Rhizobium rhizoryzae: one gene and its partner. The protein of the gene in region 1 interacts with the protein of each later gene in a pairwise test. Links are inferred from orthologs where the notes say so. Each region holds a gene or a part of one and is shown on either strand. Other genes may lie near its edges. The genes, in order: G6N80_RS19860 and G6N80_RS18890.

The links.
Region 2: the proteins of G6N80_RS19860 (region 1) and G6N80_RS18890 interact in binary tests that used the Escherichia coli proteins (3 or more experiments, as listed by UniProt). The link is inferred for Rhizobium rhizoryzae from one-to-one orthologs.

Annotation. Positions count from the first base shown.
Region 1 is NZ_CP049250.1:2,887,449-2,904,634, forward strand. The notes cover bases 5,564-8,324. They hold G6N80_RS19860 (TrmH family RNA methyltransferase), read left to right. Parts: upstream 5,564-6,385; coding sequence 6,386-7,264; downstream 7,265-8,324. Other genes in these bases: tuf (elongation factor Tu), read right to left, coding at 5,564-5,843; G6N80_RS19865 (response regulator), read right to left, coding at 7,277-7,777; G6N80_RS19870 (HD-GYP domain-containing protein), read right to left, coding at 7,888-8,324. Also shown: rplL (50S ribosomal protein L7/L12), read right to left, coding at 1-230; rplJ (50S ribosomal protein L10), read right to left, coding at 291-809; rplA (50S ribosomal protein L1), read right to left, coding at 1,158-1,853; rplK (50S ribosomal protein L11), read right to left, coding at 1,856-2,287; transcription termination/antitermination protein NusG, read right to left, coding at 2,431-2,961; preprotein translocase subunit SecE, read right to left, coding at 2,978-3,178; G6N80_RS19840 (glycosyltransferase), read right to left, coding at 3,651-4,421; more of tuf, read right to left, coding at 4,668-5,563; more of G6N80_RS19870, read right to left, coding at 8,325-8,946; G6N80_RS19875 (ATP-binding protein), read right to left, coding at 8,957-11,182; G6N80_RS19880 (putative pterin-binding protein), read right to left, coding at 11,179-11,673; G6N80_RS19885 (chemotaxis protein CheW), read right to left, coding at 11,720-12,181; G6N80_RS19895 (NAD kinase), read left to right, coding at 12,748-13,521; G6N80_RS19905 (penicillin-binding protein 1A), read right to left, coding at 14,850-17,186. UniProt on the Escherichia coli protein: Specifically methylates the ribose of guanosine 2251 in 23S rRNA.
Region 2 is NZ_CP049250.1:2,708,263-2,711,162, reverse strand. It holds G6N80_RS18890 (NAD(P)H-hydrate dehydratase), read left to right. Parts: upstream 1-656; coding sequence 657-2,144; downstream 2,145-2,900. Other genes in the region: G6N80_RS18885 (DUF72 domain-containing protein), read right to left, coding at 2,131-2,900; G6N80_RS18895 (P-II family nitrogen regulator), read right to left, coding at 3-341. UniProt on the Escherichia coli protein: Bifunctional enzyme that catalyzes the epimerization of the S- and R-forms of NAD(P)HX and the dehydration of the S-form of NAD(P)HX at the expense of ADP, which is converted to AMP.

The DNA of each region.
Region 1 (17,186 bases):
ACTTCCTTGATGACGTTGATCTTGTTGGCGCCAGCGTCAACCAGGATTACGTCGAATTCAGTCTTTTCTTCTTCAACAGCAGCCGGAGCAGCAGCGCCGCCAGCAGCAGCAACAGCTACAGGAGCAGCTGCAGAAACGCCCCACTTCTCTTCCAGCAGCTTGGAAAGCTCAGCAGCTTCCAGAACGGTCAGAGCGGAGAGGTCTTCAACGATCTTAGCGAGATCAGCCATTTTCTTAAGTCCTTTTGTGTTCGGTTCGAACTGGTTTGTTTGTTACAGCGAAAAACCGCCTCAAGCGGCTTCGTCCTTCTTTGCGTAGGCCGCAAAAACGCGGGCGAGCTGTGCTGCCGGTGCCTGAACAACACCTGCAATGCGAGTAGCCGGGGTCTGAATCATACCCAGCAGCTTTGCACGCAGTTCGTCCAGCGAAGGCAGGGTCGCAAGCGACTTGACGCCTTCCGCGTTAAGCGTGGTCGAGCCCATGGCGCCACCCAGAACAACGAGCTTGTCGTTGGTCTTGGCGAAATCCATGACGACCTTCGGAGCCGTAATCGGGTCGGCGCTGTATGCGATCAGCGTCTGGCCCTTGAAGAGATCTACCATCCCTTCGGACTCCGTGCCCTGAAGAGCGATCTTGGCCAGACGGTTCTTCGCGACTTTGACGGTGCCGCCAGCTGCGCGCATCTTCGAACGAAAGTCGTTCATTTGCGCAACTGTAACACCAGCATAGTGGGCCACGACAACCGAACCAGAAGCCTTGAAGACTTCGTTCAGCTCCGTGACGAATTCGCGTTTTTCCGCTCTTTCCACTGTCTGTCTCCAGTTGACAGGACCGATCAAAGGATCGGGACCTGCCGGGTTGCCTTTGCCACTTGGGACCTTATTGCAAGATCCCGAGCAGCGCTCGAGGATCCTGTCCCCCCGCACGTAACCGGTATGGTTACGGCACAAGGCACATCAGGTTCGAACCGGAACCCTCAGGGGCGCATCGCGCGCGCCTGTCGATAATCCAGATCTTACCCGTCTCATGCAGGTCAAACGATTAAGGTCGAAACCACCCGCAATCTCGGACAGGAATTCCGGGTTTCCCCGGATTTTCCGGGCCCGGAGGCCCGAAAATTCTTTGCGACGGTCAGCAACAAGCCGACCATCTTAAAATCAAGCGAGAACCGTCGAAGGCTCTACGCGCACGCCCGGACCCATGGTCGAGGACAGTGCAACACGCTTTACGTAGTTGCCCTTGGCGCCGGCCGGCTTTGCCTTGACGACGGCATCAGCGAACGCCTTGATGTTTTCTTCCAGAGCCTTGGCGTCGAAGGAAGCCTTGCCGATACCGGCATGGATGATACCAGCCTTCTCGACGCGGAACTCGACTGCGCCACCCTTGGAGGCCTTGACTGCGCCTGCGACGTCCATGGTTACCGTACCGACCTTCGGGTTCGGCATCATGCCACGCGGGCCGAGAACCTTACCGAGACGGCCAACGAGCGGCATCATGTCCGGCGTTGCAATGCAGCGATCGAAATCGATCTTGCCGCCCTGAACGATCTCGACGAGATCTTCAGCGCCAACAACGTCCGCACCGGCTGCCTTGGCTTCATCAGCCTTGGCGCCACGAGCGAAAACCGCAACGCGAACATCGCGACCAGTGCCGTTCGGCAGATTGACAACACCGCGAACCATCTGGTCAGCGTGACGTGGGTCAACACCAAGGTTCATGGCAATTTCGATTGTCTCGTCGAACTTTGCAGTTGCACGGTCCTTGACGAGAGAGATTGCGTCGGTGAGGGCGATCAACTTGGTAGGATCGATACCTTCGCGAACCTTCTGAATGCGCTTTGCTACCTTAGCCATGATCAAGCCACCACTTCCAGGCCCATGGAGCGGGCAGAGCCCTCAACCATCAGCATTGCGCCTTCAACGTCAGCCGCGTTGAGATCCTTCATCTTGGCTTCAGCGATCGCGCGGACCTGAGCCTTGGTGATGGTACCGGCCTTCGCACCCTTACCAGGCGTCTTGGAACCGGATTGGATCTTTGCCTCCTTCTTCAGCCAGTACGTAACCGGCGGCTGCTTCATAGCGAAGGTGAAGGACTTGTCCTGGTAATAGGTGATGACGACCGGGATCGGCATACCCTTTTCCATTTCCTGCGTAGCGGCATTGAATGCCTTGCAGAATTCCATGATGTTGATGCCGCGCTGACCAAGTGCCGGGCCGATTGGCGGAGACGGGTTTGCCGATCCTGCCTTGACCTGGAGCTTGAGCTGGCCTGCTACTTTCTTAGCCATTTCTCTGCCTTTCCAATTGAACCGGTTACCCGGCCCTCAATGCCAACATGCGAATGCTGGCGGCTGCGGTTGCGTGGTCAGGAACTTGTCGCCCGGCTAAGGCGCCTCCTCCCACGCGCATGGGGAGAACCTCCCCTTCTCGATCAGACCTTTTCGACCTGACCGTATTCCAACTCGACGGGCGTCGCACGACCGAAGATGGAAACCTCCACCTTGAGGCGAGACCGCTCTTCGTCGACATCCTGAACGATACCGTTGAACGAGGCGAACGGACCATCAGAAACACGAACCTGCTCACCAATCTCGTAGGAGATGGACGACTTTGGCCGCTCAACACCTTCTTGGACCTGACCAAGGATACGGTCTGCTTCATGGTCCGGAATCGGAACCGGCTTATTATCCGATCCGAGGAAACCCGTCACCTTAGGAGTGTTCTTGATCAGGTGATAAGCTTCGTCCGTCAGGTTGGCGCGGACAAGCACATAACCCGGAAAGAACTTCCGCTCGCTATCGACCTTGCGACCGCGACGAACCTCAACGACCTTCTCTGTCGGCACCAGGATCTTTTCGAAAAGATGCTCAAGCCCCTTCTGGCGAGCCTTCTCCTCGATCGATTCCGCAACCTTCTTCTCAAAATTCGAATAAGCGTGGACGATGTACCAACGTGCCGCCATCTTCATCTCCACTCAATCAAGCGCCGATAGACAGCACGAGGCCAATAAGCCAACCAATCAATTGGTCTGCCGCAAAAAAGAACAGGGCAGCAAATATGACCATGACAAGGACCATTGCCGTGGAGATCATCGTCTCACGACGCGACGGCCATGTAACCTTTGCCGTTTCAGCCCGCACCTGCTGGAGAAACGTAAATGGATTTGTTTTGGATGCCATGTCTGCCCACGCAATTACGGCGCGTAAAGCTGATACTATTCAGCCCCACGCACCGCGTGTCTGTTTGAACCCTACATAAACACCGTCTTTCCATCTGACAAGTGGAAAAACAGCATCCGATTAATGCCTTTGTAACGAAACTCCCGATCCGCCTGCTGAATGATTGCGCGCCGATCAAGGGAGTGGCAGGGGCAGAGGGGCTCGAACCCCCGACCTGCGGTTTTGGAGACCGCCGCTCTACCAACTGAGCTATACCCCTATTCCCGTTCTTCAAGGTTGCCCTTGAAAAGCATGGCGCTCCTTTAAGACGACTGATTGGACTTGGCAAGTGGGTTTGTGATTTTCCTCACAAATTCCGGTTTTCTCGTCGAGATAATTCCTGGAGGGCACAGCATGTATGCGTCGTGTTGATCCAGTTTTGCCGTGGAGGCCTTGGACGCGGTCGCTCAAGGCTCAAGGACCCTGATTGGGGTTACTTGAGGCGCTGTTTGCGTCGCAAATGGTCGACTCGACGAGTGATCGAATTTTTCCATTTTCGCATTGTACGCATTGAAAAAAAGCGATTCGCTTTTCCCAAAAGGGTGAGAAAGCTCTTCTGCTCGACAGGTGTGTAGTTACTGCGCTCCCAACCGAGGTGGTCAACGCCCGCGTCGACCAGCCACCCCATGATTCGGCCCTGATTCTTGTAGTGAAGACTAAGAGCCGATTCGCTATTGAACGCCGCATAGCCGCCCGGCAGAAGCTTGTAGTCGGACAATCGCTTTACCGTAGGATTGAAAGTAAAGCTGAACCAAACGTGATGAGCCAGTGGGCCGACTTTTCGGTGCGCTGCCGGTTGTCCGAAAATAGGCAGGCGTCGAATGTTCGCAGGCATGTCCTTATCGGACCTGAGAGAAACGAGAAGCAGGTCGTCATCCGCCTTCAGAACATCCAGGGCCTGCCGTACCACGCCGGGCTTGGGAAACTCCCAATCGTCTTCAAGATGGAGAATGTAAGGTGTCGTCACACAAGCATAGGCTTTGTCAATCGATCGGTGCTGGCCGATGTTATTGCCGTTCACAATAAACCTGAGAGGCTGCCCGGGATAACGAGCGGCTATTTTCTCGACCTCAACCTGGTCCGAATCTTCAATGACGATGAACTCATGAAGCGGATAGTCGTTTGAAGCAAAAAAGCTATCGAGGGTCTTCACGAGCAAGTCATGCCGACGACAACTCGTCAAAACCACAGTCAAATCCGACATACGCTTCCCCATCATCCTCACTGGCCGCGCCTTCGCGTAGGATGAGCTTCGGATACTGTCAATTGAATATTGCCAAAGGCGCTGCAAGGTAGTGTCAGAGCGCTCAACTGGGCCAATCGTGCGACTGCAATCATCCAAGCGGCCTAGGATATCCGCCTTCAAACGAAAAAACCGGGCGACCGTTTCAGGCCACCCGGTTTTTCAATTGATCATGGTGAGGAGATCAAGTCCCCCCACCTTGTCTGATTACTCGATGATCGAGGCGACGATGCCGGCGCCGACGGTACGGCCACCTTCGCGGATCGCGAAGCGCAGCTTTTCTTCCATCGCGATCGGAACGATCAGCTCAACGTCAACGGTTACGTTGTCGCCAGGCATAACCATTTCCGTGCCTTCCGGAAGCGTGACGATGCCAGTCACGTCCGTCGTGCGGAAGTAGAACTGCGGACGGTAGTTCGTGAAGAACGGCGTATGACGGCCGCCTTCTTCCTTCGTCAGGATGTAGGCTTCTGCCTTGAACTTCTTGTGCGGCTTGACAGAGCCAGGCTTGCACAGGATCTGACCGCGCTCAACGCCGTCACGGTTCACGCCACGCAGAAGAGCACCGATGTTGTCGCCGGCCTGACCCTGGTCGAGCAGCTTGCGGAACATTTCAACGCCCGTGCAGGTCGTCTTCGTCGTTGCACGAATGCCAACGATTTCGATTTCTTCACCGACCTTCACGATACCACGCTCAACGCGGCCCGTCACAACCGTACCACGGCCAGAGATCGAGAACACGTCTTCGATCGGCATCAGGAACGGCTGGTCGATCGGACGCTCTGGCGTCGGGATGTAGGCGTCAACCTGAGCCATCAGCTCGCGGATCGCGTCTTCACCGATCGTCTTGTTCGAATCTTCCAGAGCAGCAAGAGCAGAGCCCTTGACGATCGGAATGTCATCGCCCGGGAAGTCGTAGGACGACAGAAGTTCACGAACTTCAAGCTCTACGAGTTCCAGAAGTTCAGCGTCGTCAACCTGGTCGACCTTGTTCAGGAACACAACGATCGCAGGAACGCCAACCTGGCGAGCCAGAAGGATGTGCTCGCGCGTCTGCGGCATCGGGCCGTCAGCGGCGGAGCAAACCAGGATCGCGCCGTCCATCTGCGCTGCACCCGTGATCATGTTCTTGACGTAGTCGGCGTGGCCGGGGCAGTCAACGTGGGCGTAGTGACGGTTCGCCGTCTCATACTCAACGTGAGCCGTCGAAATCGTGATACCACGCGCCTTCTCTTCCGGAGCAGCGTCGATCTGGTCGTACGCCTTGAACTCGCCGAAGTACTTCGTGATCGCTGCCGTCAGAGACGTCTTGCCATGGTCAACGTGGCCAATCGTGCCGATGTTCACATGCGGCTTGGTACGCTCAAACTTGCTCTTTGCCATTGATGCTTCCTGTGATCAAAAAGAATGGTTCATCCGCGCGTGCGGATTTGGTGACGCCGTTTAAGGCTTTCCAGTTCAATGCGCAAGATAATTATTGCAAAGGTCCCGGAGGTATCCACGCGCAACAGCCAGACGCTATCAACTGAATGTTTCTTGGTAGAATTTGGAGCGGGTAGCGGGAATCGAACCCGCGTATTCAGCTTGGAAGGCTGCTGCTCTACCATTGAGCTATACCCGCGGGCTTGTTCGGTCAAAGATCAGAATGGTGGAGGGAGTTGGATTTGAACCAACGTAGGCTGAGCCAACGGATTTACAGTCCGTCCCCTTTAACCACTCGGGCATCCCTCCAGTATTCTGTCTGGACCGAAGACCAAGCTTGTGAACCGCGTCGTTTGCTGCAGTCACGGCGGCGTATATGACTGCCAGTTCGCCTGCTGTCAACACGACATCAAATGAAAATTTCGAGAAATTTCAAAACTTCTCTTCGACCTGTGGATGACGGCGGACTTTCGCCTTGGATGCACAGTCGTTATAAGGCGGGCATGACCAAGAACGACAACAAAGACAAATCCGCCCGGGACAGCCACTACGCCACTCTGCGTCGGCAAGTTCGCGATTCCAAGAGAGAGCGTGGCGAAATTCCGACGCCAGCGCCCGTCAAGCGCCGCAAGGCAGGCGCAGATTGGTCTCCGCCGCAGCTCGAGGCGGAACAGGTCTACCTTTATGGGCTTCATACCGTTCGCGCAGCCATTGAAAATCCGGCGCGCAAACTGGTGCGCCTCTTTGTGACGCAAAATGCATTCATCCGGCTCGATATCGGCCCAGCGGAAGCGCTGTCGTTTCCGGTGGAATTCGTCGTTCCGTCGGACATCGAGCGCATCCTAGGGCCTGAAGCGATCCATCAGGGCGTCATGCTTGAGACCAGAGCGCTTCCCATTCGACGGCTCGAAGCGCTGAAAGACAGCCCTCTCCTTCTGGTTCTCGATCAGGTAACTGATCCGCATAATGTGGGGGCGATCATGCGTTCAGCCGTCGCATTCGATGCGGGTGCGGTGATCACGACCCAGCGTCACAGCCCGACCGAATCGGGCGTGCTTGCAAAGTCTGCGTCAGGGGCCCTGGAGCTTATTCCCTACATCCAAGTCACCAATCTGGCGGATGCACTTGGTGAGCTTCATAAACTCGGCTTCCAGTCGATAGGACTCGACTCGGAGGGACCAGCTCCAATCGAGGGGACCTTCACGGGAGACAAGATTGCCCTTGTGCTTGGTTCTGAAGGAAAAGGATTGCGCCAGAAAACCCGTGAAACGGTGACCGCGCTGGCCCGACTTGACATGCCTGGCGCCATCAAGTCGCTCAATGTTTCGAACGCCGCCGCTATCGCACTTTATGCAACAGGAAAGTTCCTCAAGCGAAGGTAGCCCTCAGCAATATCAGTTTTCGAAACGCTTGAAGCGTTCTGGCGCCAGCGCGTCTCCCCCTGACCGGAGATCCGCTGCGAACTGGATGGCACCTACCAGCTCCAGATCGAAGATCGGCTTGGAAATGACACCGAGTGTTCCTGGCACGCCCTCCCCCAGCAGATCCGGGTTGGCGGTCATGAAGAGGACGGTCGCGCCAGATTGCGCCAATGCAGCACCAATGGTCGGGCCGGTTATTCCGTCCTGCAACTGCACATCGACGAGCGCGATTTCACAATCCTGAGCGTATTTCATCGCGTCCTGTGAATTCGCTGCTATTCCCACCACATCGTGGCCGAGCGCCATTACCGCATCCTCGATATGAAGTGCGATCAGCAACTGATCTTCGACAATCAAAATTTTATAGGTCATTGAATTCGGCCCGCCATCCGATCCGTGAGAACTCACAAGCACGGGAAAGGTTCCCATAATTTTCGCACGAACCTGTGGGTCAAGGCCGATGAACGCGATCAAGGTGTTTCTGCAAAATCATTTGGCGCGCAGCCATTTCCGGGATCAGCCACGCGCCTTGCAACCCAAACACCGACTTCAAATTCTAATTCCTGGCTAAGATAACCAGATGTTCAGGCGGCAGCTCCCGGTTCTTCGGTTTGCTCGTGCGGCGCGTTCATGATTCTTCTGATATCCGGCAATGCATCAATGAAAGCCTGAACACATTGAGGATCAAACTGACTGCCAGCTCTATCCTGAATATGCCGGATCGTCTTATCTATGGTCCATGCCTCTTTATATGGTCGAGCCGTCGTAAGCGCATCAAAGCTATCGGCAATTGCAACGATTCGGCCTGCCAAAGGGATCTCGGCTCCGGAAAGCCGATGCGGATACCCCTGCCCATCCCAACGTTCGTGATGGGCCCCGGCGATCTCAGCGGCCAGTTGAAGCAAGCTCGAGCGAGAATGTCCCAATATCTTCGAACCGATCGATGTATGACACTGCATCTGCGCGCGCTCGATGTCGGTATAGATGCCTCGTTTCAGAAGTACGGCATCCGGAATACCCACCTTGCCGATGTCATGCATCGGAGCAGCCATGCGAATGTCGGCGCAGATTTCCTCTGGCAGGCCATAGGCCTTGGCGATTGCTTCCGAATACGCGCCCACCCGCAGGGTATGCATTGCCGTCTCCGGATCTTTATAGCTAGCAGCCAAGGTCAGTCGATAAATTATTTCCTGCTCACGCTCGCGCAGTTCGTTGACGACTTTTTCAACTTCGGTGCGCAGCCATTCCGCCCGATCTGCCAATTGATTTCGAGCTGTGGTCAGAGCCGCGAGATTACGGATGCGCGCCTGAAACTCGAGGGGGTTGATCGGCTTCGTCAGAAAATCAATCGCGCCAGCATTCAACGCCGTCATTCGGGTGGCGGTATCGCCATCGGCTGTCACTACTACGAACGGCTTATCGCGATATTTATCGAAGCGGCGAATCTCGACGAGGAGATCAACGCCATTATAGACAGGCATCTGAAAATCGATCACTCCGATATCGAAGTCCAAGTCCGGCATTGCATGCAGCGCTTCTTCGGGACTGGAGAAGCCAATTGCCTTGCATCCATCCACGGTCGCAACAAGTTTCTTTAGCAGAACCAGATTGGTCTTGTTGTCGTCGACCACCAGAATGTTCATGTCTTTCTCCTCAGGCGGCCAGCGCAGTCTGCGCGGCACGAATTTGTTGCGAAAGCTCATCAATGTCGGACAGTGTGAGTTCCCTCTTGCGAAGAGTTTGCGCCTGCATGGCAATCTCCTCCAGACCGATATTGGCTGCAGCTCCCTTTAGATTATGCAGAAGCGTGTCAAAATTTTCCTTACGTCCGTCCTGCATTGAGACATTCAGTGAATTCAGAAGATCGACTGCATCATCAAAAAATGCTGCCATGAGCTCCTCAAAGGCATCTGCGCCCAGGATATCCTCAATTTCCTTCCTTCGGTCGGCCACAGCCGCGATACCGCTTCTCGGTTCCTGCGAATGGTTGTCTGAAATCGTATCGACAGCAGGGCGTTCCGGCTCGGTAGAGGACATGGGAATTACATCTTGCAACAGGGCATGCAGGGCAGCGAGACTAATTGGCTTTGCCTGGAAGCCAGTCATGCCAGCGTCCCTGCACAGGCGTCGATCTTCTTCCGAAGCATTTGCTGTCAGCGCTATAATGGGCACATTCCTGTTCCGGCTCTCGGGCTCACGAAGACGACGCGTTGCTTCAATCCCGTCCATGATCGGCATCTGCATATCCATCAGAACAAGATCGAAATCCTGCCTGGATGCCAATTCCAGTGCGACCTGACCATTTTCAGCGACAGCCGCTGCCTGTCCCAGATGACCAAGGTAGCCGAGGATAACCTGCTGGTTGATCTTGTTGTCTTCAGCCAGAAGGATCCTCAGAGGCGCAATCCTGGCGAATACGTTGGGCGTTTCGACATCCTGTTCCGTTGCCGGAGCCTCTGTTGCCTGCACCGGGACCTCGAACCAGAAGGTGCTGCCGAAACCAGGTGCGCTATCCACACCGATCCGACCACCGAAGCGGTCAATGATCTCCTTGCAGATGGTCAGCCCCAGCCCGGTGCCGCCGTAGCGACGGCTGATGCTGGCATCGACCTGAGAGAAGGGTCGAAACAGCTTTTTACGCCCTTCTTCGCCTATACCGATGCCAGTATCCTGAACTTCAACGCGCAACCAAACCCCACTCTGGCGAACCTGCTGCCGCATCCGCAAGGTTACGGTACCTTCGCTGGTGAATTTCACGGCATTGCTCATCAGGTTCAACATCACCTGACGCAGGCGTGTGGGATCCGCAAGGACGTGCCGCGCATGCCAACGATGGGGAAGGTCTACAGAAATGCGCGTTCCCGCTTCCGTCGCGCGTCCGCGCATCATTTCCGCCGAATTTTCCGCCAGCGTGACGAGATCGACCGGACGCTCCTCTAGCTCAAGCTTGCCGTGCTCGATTTTAGCGTAGTCCAGGATCTCGTTGATGATATCGAGCAGAGCCTCCCCGGAACGGCGAATTGCTCTAACACGGCTCAGCGCATCCTCGGGGAGCTTGTTCAGTTCCAGCAGTTCCACCATGCCCAATATGGCATTGAGAGGTGTACGAATCTCATGGCCCATGGTCGCCATGAACTGTGATTTGGCGCGGTTGCCCGCCTCAGCTGCCTGATATGACACTGTCAATTCGTGCGCCATAGCCTCAAGGCTCGCACCTGCCGCCTGCACACCGCGCAACTGACGTCTGAGCCCGACGATGAGGAGCAGAACAGAAATCGACAAAAGACCGACGATCAGGAAGGCCTTCTGCTGCAGCGCCTCCACTTCTAACCGGTTCTGGGCGCGCTCTTCGCTCGTGAGCGTATTCGTGTAAACGAGCAGAGCACCCGTCGCTTCCGACAATGCACTGGCCTGCGCCAGGAGCTCGAGGGCATTCACGGACGCGGGGTCAACCTGCGTCAACTTGCTAAAGACCGGGTCCAGATGCATGATCATGCCCTGAACCTGTTCCAGCCTCGCCTTGACCTCGTTGTCTGCTGAAAAGCCTTGCTCGAACTTCGACTTCCGCAACACGTCCATGCGCGAGTAGACGATATCGAAACGCAGGGCGAGCCGTTCGCGCGTCGCGGCGGCTTCCAACCCTTCGAAAGGCACTTCCTTCAGGGAATGGAACAGTTCGTCCGCTTCACGGTCCAGTTGGTAGACAGACCACATCGCGTTTTCACGGACAGCGTCTTTAAGATTACCCTGCCGGTTCGAGATATCGATGTAGATGGAAACGAGGATCCCCAGCAGGATCACTGCGAAGATCTGAAGCGCCGCCGTCGTCCGGCTGGCGCGGCGAATGACCTCGCCACCGAACGGCATTGCTGGTGTCACGGCTTTACCTCAATCTCCTTGATCTGCCAGACAGACCGGGAAAAATACTTTTCGTTGTAAAGTGCTGGATCCTTATCGAACGGATAGATCAGGAAAAGAGGCCCCTTTTCTCGGATCGACATCACCTTGCCATTCTGTCGCGTCGCCAGAATCGTATCCAGCTTCTCGGCATCTTCAACGGGCACCTCCGCGAAATAGTCGTTCAAGGCCTTCACCTGAAGTTTGCTGCCAGTCGCTCCCGCAGCATTCAGGATCGCTCGAAGAAGCGGACCCGAGAAACTTGTTTCTCCTTCCGTCCACGGTGTCTTCATTTTGCCTGTACGGCCGTCCAGTTTTTCCAGCATCTCAAGGTCGAACTGCGCTGTCGCGCCGACATTGGCATGAGCAAGAGTGCCCTTTACCGTCAAGATCACGGGCCCTTTCGGCGCGTCCAACGCCAGGGCCGAGGAGGCAAACAGCAGGGAAGAAGCGATCAGAGTGAGAAATCGCATTTTTGAAGGCCCGTTTTGTTTTCTCGGAGTGTGAAGAGGCAGCAACTCAAGCTGCCTGAGGGATCTGGTCGTTCTCGAACAGACGTTCGATATTGAGGTAGCAGATCATTCCGGAGTCGTGGGTGATGATCCCGTCGCAGTAGCGGCTGTCGAAACTGGTCAGGACGGTGGGAACCGGCTGCAACTGGTCAGCTGACACAGTCAGCATGTCTGTCACGTGATCGACGACCAGGCCTACAATCGTTGGACCAGCCTCAGCCACGACGATAGCGCTGCGTTCCGTGCGTTCCGCTGGCGTCATGCCAAGTCGGCGCGCCAGATCAATGGTGGGAATCACGTTGCCGCGCAAATTGATGACACCGAGCACAAATTCAGGCGCGTTCGGGATAGGCATCGATGGCCCCCAACCGCGGATCTCACGCACGCCAGTAGTGCGGATGCAAAAGTTTTGTTCGCCCAAACGGAAGGCGATGATTTCCAGAGCGTCGTTCTTGGTTGCGGCCGTCATGGGTCGATCCTCATCTGGCAGTTTCGGGCAATGGTTCCGAACCGACGAGGGATGCCGTTCACGCAAGAACAATGGCCTGCATGCCTGACAGCTGAAAATCGTGAGGATGTCCGCGCTGAAGATGACTTAACTGCGTCTCAGCATCGATTCGGTCGGGTCCGCATTCATTTCGGTGGTGATGCGACCGCATCGCCCGACGCTTTCAACCTAGTCGAAAGAGTCTAATCGACGCTGAAATAATTGCTTCAATTTGATTGAATTCTCGCTTTTTCACGCAGAGGCAGCTTGTGAGCTACCATAGTGAACGGCGACTATGAGAAGAAAAATGGTGCCCCCGGCAGGGTTCGAACCCGCGACCCCCTGATTACAAATCAGGTGCTCTACCAACTGAGCTACAAGGGCACTTGCGGGTGTCCAACTAGCATATCTGGCCGCTGTGTAAACCCCCAAATCCAATTTTCGAGACGAAGAAGAGATAAAAGAGAGGGAGAACCATCAACCCTCAGCATGGCCTTGTACCTGGAGACCGATATCGGCTACCAAAGTGCCAGGAACGAGGAGAGCCAATGTCTTCTAGCAGCTACAAAATTTGCTTTCTGGCTTCTCCAGCACCAGAGGCGCAGGCGGCCTTTGCCGAGTTGACATCGCTCTACGGGAATCATGACGTGTCCGACGCCGATGTCGTCGTTGCCCTGGGAGGCGACGGATTCATGCTTCAGACCCTTCACCAGACCATCAATAGCGGCAAACGAATCTATGGCATGAATTGTGGTTCCGTTGGCTTCCTGATGAACGATTACCGTGTCGATGGCCTCAACGCGCGAATCAATGCTTCCGTTGAAAACGACCTTCATCCTTTGCAGATGAAAACCATCAATGCAGATGGATCCAAATCCGTCGCACTCGCCATCAATGAGGTCTACATCTTCCGGCAATCTTACCAGGCGACAAAGGTGCGCGTAACGATCGACGGGCATACACGCCTCGAGGAGCTGATTTGTGACGGGCTGATGATCGCGACGCCAGCAGGTTCCACTGCCTATAATCTGTCTGCTCACGGACCCATTCTCCCACTGGAAGCCCCTTTGCTGGCCATGACACCGGTGAGTGCGTTTCGCCCTCGTCGCTGGCGCGGCGCGCTTTTGCCAAACAAGGTTTGCGTTGAGCTCGATATTCTGGAAGCAGACAAACGACCCGTGAACGCTGTCGCAGATAATACCGAGGTCAAGAGCGTCCTGAAAGTTATCATTTCGCAATCCAGCGATCGGACCGCGAGGATCCTGTCCGATCCCGATCATTCCTGGTCCGAGCGGATCCTGGCCGAGCAGTTCTCAGACTGAATATTCCCGCAGGATACAAAAAAGGGCTGCGCAACTTGCACGCAGCCCCATTTTAATCACGGATCAACGATCCAGCATCTCAATCGATGTCGGCCACGTCTGCTCCGGCACCACCGTTGATCCGGTGCGCAAGGGCCGCCTCCATGAACTCGTTCAGTTCACCATCCAGAACATCGCCCGGTGCCGTGCTTTCCACGCCGGTCCGAAGATCTTTCACCAACTGATAGGGCTGGAGAACATACGAGCGGATCTGATGACCCCATCCGATATCGGTCTTCGATGCGGCTTCGGCGTTTGCCGCCTCTTCCCGCTTCTTCAATTCGACCTCATACAGACGTGCGCGCAACATATCCCACGCCTTGGCGCGGTTCTTGTGCTGCGAACGCTCCTGCTGGCAAGCAACCACGATACCGCTTGGAATATGCGTGATTCGTACGGCCGAATCCGTCGTATTGACGTGCTGTCCGCCTGCACCGGATGAGCGATAGGTATCGATACGGCAATCGCTTTCGTTCACTTCGATCTGGATCGAGTCGTCAACCACAGGATAAACCCAGATCGACGAGAATGACGTGTGACGACGTGCGTTGCTGTCATAAGGAGAAATGCGGACAAGCCGGTGAACGCCGGACTCGGTTTTGAGCCAGCCATAGGCATTATGGCCCTTGACCAGGATCGTGGCAGATTTGATGCCCGCCTCTTCACCGTCATGGACTTCCAGCAGTTCCACCTTGAAGCCCGAGCGCTCCGCCCAACGGGTATACATGCGCAGGAGCATGTTTGCCCAATCCTGCGATTCGGTACCACCAGCGCCGGAGTGAACTTCAACATAGGTGTCGTTGCCGTCCGCCTCGCCCGAGAGCATGGCTTCGACCTGCCGGCGGGTTGCTTCAGCCCGAAGAACCTTCAACGCATCTTCCGCGTCGCGAACGACGGTTTCGTCGCCTTCTTCCTCGCCAAGCTCGATAAACTCGATATTGTCCCGCAGTTGCTGCTCCAGAGACTTTACGCCGCTGATGCTGTCGTCCAACTGCTGGCGTTCGCGCATGAGCTTCTGCGCTTCGCTGGCGTCGTTCCAGAGTGTTGGATCTTCTGCCTTGTTGTTCAACCAGTCCAGTCGTCTTACCGCCTGATCCCAGTCAAAGATGCCTCCTCAGCAGGCTTATGGCCTGCTTGATTTCGTCGATAACATTCAAAGTCTCGTTGCGCATTCTCTGCCTTCTCGTCCTTTCGGGATTTGACGGTTGAATAGTTCCACCGACGAGATCTGTAAAGCATCACAATGAGCTTGCCATCAGGTCGGCGCGTGACCCAGCCGTTGTGCTGGATCAGAACAGGCCACCGGAACCGGAGGTTACAGCCTGCTGTGCCTGCGGCGATGTCTTGAGGATTTCCTCAGGAGGCAACTGCGCATTGGCGCCAATGATCGTCAGCGTATCTGCAGGCCCTGTTCCCGGCTTGAAAGCTTCGACGATCGTATCCGGCTCACCCTCAAGCGCAAACATGCCGGTCTTTCTGTTGACAGCAATGAACTGCATTCCAGCAGGAACCTGGAATTTCGTCGCCGGGGTTACCTTGGCAGCCTGAGCGAGGAATTCACCGAAAATCGGTGCCGAGAGGCTGCCGCCAGTGCCGCCACGACCGAGCGGCGTCGGTGTATCGAAGCCGATGTAGAGGCCAGCAACAAGGTTCGGCGTAAAGCCGACAAACCAGGCATCCTTTTCGTCGTTCGTCGTACCGGTCTTGCCCGCAACCGGACGATCCTTCACCGGGATCTTACCGGCGGCGGTGCCACGCTGGACAACACCTTCCATCATCGATGTGATCTGATAAGCCGTCATCGGGTCGAGAACCTGCTCGCGGTTATCGATCAGCGTTGGCTCAGGCTGGTTTGCCCAACTATTGAAATTACATCCTTCGCAGGTCCGCTCCTCATGGCGGAAAATCGTTTTGCCATAGCGATCCTGAATACGGTCAACCAGGGTGGGCTTGATCTGCTTGCCACCATTCGCGATGACCGAATAGGCCGAGACCATACGCAGAACGGTGGTTTCACCGGAACCAAGCGACATGGACAGAAGCGGCGCCATCTTGTCGTAGATGCCGAAACGCTGCGCATATTCCGCAACCAGATCCATGCCCATGTCCTGCGCGAGGCGCACAGTCATCTGGTTACGCGATTTCTCGATGCCGACTCGCAGCGTCGACGGGCCACCCGATTCGCCACCGTAGTTATCCGGGCTCCAGACCTGCCCACCAGATGTGACTTCGATTGGGGCGTCCAGAATGACAGAGGATGGAGTGTAACCATTGTCCAGCGCGGCAGCATAGACAAAGGGCTTGAATGACGAACCGGGCTGACGCATCGCCTGTGTCGCGCGATTGAACTCCGACTGACCGTAGGAGAAGCCGCCCACCATGGCCAGGACGCGGCCCGTATGCGGATCCATCACCACCATACCGCCCTGGACCTTCGGGGGTTGCCTCAACGCGAAGATACCAGGCTTGTTCTCGATCGGCTCGACGTAGACGACATCGCCCGCCTCGACCACACCGACCGGAGACTTGGCCGTCTTCTTGACGCCCTTTGCATCGCGGAAGGCCCATTTCATCTGATCGGCAGGGATGGTTCCCTTTTTGCGTTCCTCGACAACTTTACCGGCGACCAGATCAGGTTGAAGGCCGATATCGACCTGCTTGTCGGATACTGCAGTAACGACGGCCAGCTTCCACTCCGGAACATCGCGGAGAGCCGGAACCTTGGCAAGTTCCGGGCCCCAGTCACCGGACACGCCGATCTTTGCAATCGCACCGCGATAACCCCGGCGCTCGTCGTAATCGACCAATCCCTTCTGCAACGAAGCCCTGGCCATGATCTGCAACTGCGGATCGAGCGACGTACGAACGGACAAGCCGCCTTCATAAAGAGCCTTGTCGCCGTATTTTTCTATGATCTGGCGGCGTACTTCTTCCGAGAAGTATTCGGACGCAGCGAGCGTCGCGCCACCACGGTTCATGTTCACTCCGAGCGGCTGCTTCTTGGCCTGCTCGGCGTCACTGGCGGTGATGTAGCCGTCTTCCGCCATGCGGCTGATCACGTAGTTGCGGCGGGTGATGGCAGCTTCTTCATGACGGAATGGATTATAGTTGGCAGGTCCCTTGGGAAGCCCTCCAAGGTAGGCCGCCTCCGCAATCGTCAACTCCGTCACGGATTTATTGAAATAGGTCAGCGCCGCGCCTGCGATGCCATAGGAATTGAACCCGAAGAAGATCTCATTGAGATAGAGTTCGAGAATCTTGTCCTTCGAGTAGGTCTGCTCGATGCGGAAGGAGAGGATCGCTTCCTTGACCTTTCGATCAATCGTTTGGTCCGCTGAGAGCAGAAAGTTTTTGGCAACCTGCTGGGTGATCGTCGATGCGCCTTCAGGCCGCCGACCGGATCCGATGTTCTGGATATTGTTGACGACCGCACGTGCGAGACCCCAGGGGTCAACGCCGGGATGCTTGTAGAAATTCTGGTCTTCCGCAGCGATGAATGCCGCCTTGACGCGGTCCGGAATGGCCTGAATCGGCAGAAAGAGGCGCTTCTCTCGCGCATACTCTGCCATCAGCGCTCCATTACCTGCGTGGACGCGCGTTGCGACCGGTGGCTCGTAGGAGGCTAA
Region 2 (2,900 bases), 180 kb from region 1 along the record:
TGTCAGATTGCGTCTACACCAGTTTCGCCGGTGCGGATGCGAACAACTTCTTCAACGTTGGAGACGAAGATCTTGCCATCGCCAATGCGTCCAGTTTGAGCCGCGTTGCGGATCGCATCGATCACCGCATCCACGTTTTCATCAGCCAGCACCACTTCCACCTTAACCTTCGGAAGGAAGTCAACAACATACTCAGCGCCGCGATAAAGCTCGGTATGCCCCTTCTGGCGACCGAAACCCTTCGCTTCCGTTACTGTAATGCCCTGCAGCCCGACCTCTTGAAGCGCTTCTTTGACTTCGTCCAGTTTGAAAGGCTTGATGATCGCTTCAATCTTCTTCATGAGAAAATAACTCTCCGCTTCTCCCTCGAAAACGGGTGATGCCCGTTTGCCCAACTAGATGCACGTAGCGTGCCAACCGCATGGAGCGGCAAAGAATTTTTGGTTCCGGATCTAGAACCCTCCTCCTGCTTGATTGCAGGCTATGGTTTCACGATGCACAATGCAAGGGGAAGCTGGTGAGAGAGGGTTAGTCCGAAAGTGCACACGAAAGTCGCATTTAAGCGAGTTTAAAAAATATGCAAAAGCACAAAAAATCATCTTAAATTGGGACCTCGTTTGACGTTCAAGAATGAAAACTTGGGGAAATGCTCAAAGATGCTGCGTGATGAGACAATCCTGTTCACGACCGAGGAGGCTGCAGCCGCTGATGCGGATTCGGTAGGGCGTGGAATTGAGATCGCTGCTCTTATGGAACGGGCGGGTTATGCCGTGGCTGCATCCGCACTTCGGCACTTTCCAGAGGCTCGGAAGATCGCAGTTCTTTGTGGCCCGGGTAACAATGGCGGCGATGGTTATGTCGCTGCCAAGGTTCTCGCTAGCCATGGATGCAATGTCGCCGTTTTTTCCTGGGGAAGGTCGAGCGTTGAGGGGGCGGCGAGAGATGCACGAGAGCGGTGCCCGCTGCCGATAGAACCCATTTCCGCCTACGCTCCTGAACGAGATGATCTGGTCATCGATGCCTTGTTTGGTGCTGGATTGACACGACCTTTGCCCGAGCCTGTCCAGACCCTGATCGAGGCTGTGAAGCTTGCCGATGCGTCGGTCCTGGCGGTTGATCTTCCAACCGGCATCTGCGGGAATCAAGGGCGCATGCGGGGTGCGGCGTTCGATGCCGATGTCACCGTCACATTCGAGGCTCGCAAGCCGGGACATCTGTTGATGCCGGGCCGCGCATTCTGCGGCACAGTGGAGGTCGCGTCGATCGGCATGCCAAGACGGATCGTCGAGCAACATGCCCGATCAGTCTCGGTCAACAATCCGAAAGCCTGGCAAATCGAATACCCCTTGATTGAAGCCAATACGCATAAGTACCGTCGCGGGCATCTGGCCGTATTTTCCGGGGGACGCAGCCATACCGGAGCCGCACGTCTCGCCGCTGCCGCAGGCCTTCATGCCGGGGCAGGGCTCGTCACGGTGGGCGTTCCGCCGGATGCACTCGATGTCGCTGCCGCATCGCTGACCGCGGTCATGGTCCGGTCTGTCAGTTCGCGACTGGACGTGGAGCAGTGGCTCTCCGAGGCCAAGATCCACGCCTGCGTTATCGGCCCTGGATTTGGTGTCGGAGAGACGATTCGGGACTACATCGAAGTCCTGGCTGCCAAGCCCTGCGTTATCGATGCCGACGCAATCACGTCCTTCTCGTCTAATCCCGGGCAGCTGTTCGCGACATTCAAGAACATCGGAAGTCCATATATTCTGACGCCTCATGAAGGCGAGTTCGCACGGCTGTTTCCGGATCTGGCTCGAAATGACAGCCTGGGCAAGATAGAGCGTGCCAGACTTGCTGCCGCCCGCTCAGGCGCAGTCGTCATCGACAAGGGACCGGACACGGTAATCGCCGCACCCGATGGACGTTGTCTGATCAATGAGAATGCGCCGCCCTGGCTGGCGACTGCGGGATCCGGAGATGTGCTGGCCGGTATTGCAGGCGCGCATTTGGCGCAGGGAATGCCCGCCTATGAGGCCGCCGCCGCGGCAGTCTGGCTTCATGCGCAAGCGGCGCAACACGCGAAAAGAGGCATGACGGCAGAGGACCTTGTCACGGCAATTCCATCCGCGCTCGAAAGCCTCAATCCCCTTTGAGCTTGTCGAAAAGCCGACGGGCACCGTTGGGTGCGTTGACTTTACCCCCTGTGATGAAGAAAGCGAAGACGTCCCGAGGGGTCTTCGCGGCCTTCCGGTTTGGGGCGTTCAGCGACAGATCGTCCGGCGTGCCGCCCTCGGCGTAGACCGAGATGCGGTCTGCCCATCGTTCGAGCTCAGGTTCCGGATAGCAGGTTTTCACATCATCGGAACCGCGCTGCAGGCGCAGATAGACGAAGTCCGACGTCACATCCGCAAACATCGGGTATTCCTCATGGTCAGCACACACTGCTGCTACGTCGTACTTTGCCAGAAGATCCACGAACGCCTCGCAACAGAAACTCGCGTGACGCGGTTCCACGACGTGGCGAAGAGGCAGGCCGTTGAGCGACTTTGGAAGGAGTTGCAGGAAGCCTTCGAAATCAGCGGGATCGAAAGCTTTCGTTGCCATGAATTGCCAGAGAATAGGCCCGAGATGAGGCCCAAGTTCGGCAATTCCCTGGTTCAGAAACTTGTCGATGGACGGGCCAGCCTCTGCCAACACCTTCCGGTTCGTGCAGTAGCGGCTGGCCTTCAACGAAAAGACAAAATGATCTGGAACCTCTGAGGCCCATTTTGCAAAGGTCTCCGGCTTCTGGCTTGAATAGTAGGTGCCATTCACCTCGATCGCCGTCAGTTCGCGGCTGGCGAACTCCAACTGCCGTTTCTTGGCCAGCTTTTCCGGATAAAACGTTCCTTCCCAAGGCTCAAACGTCC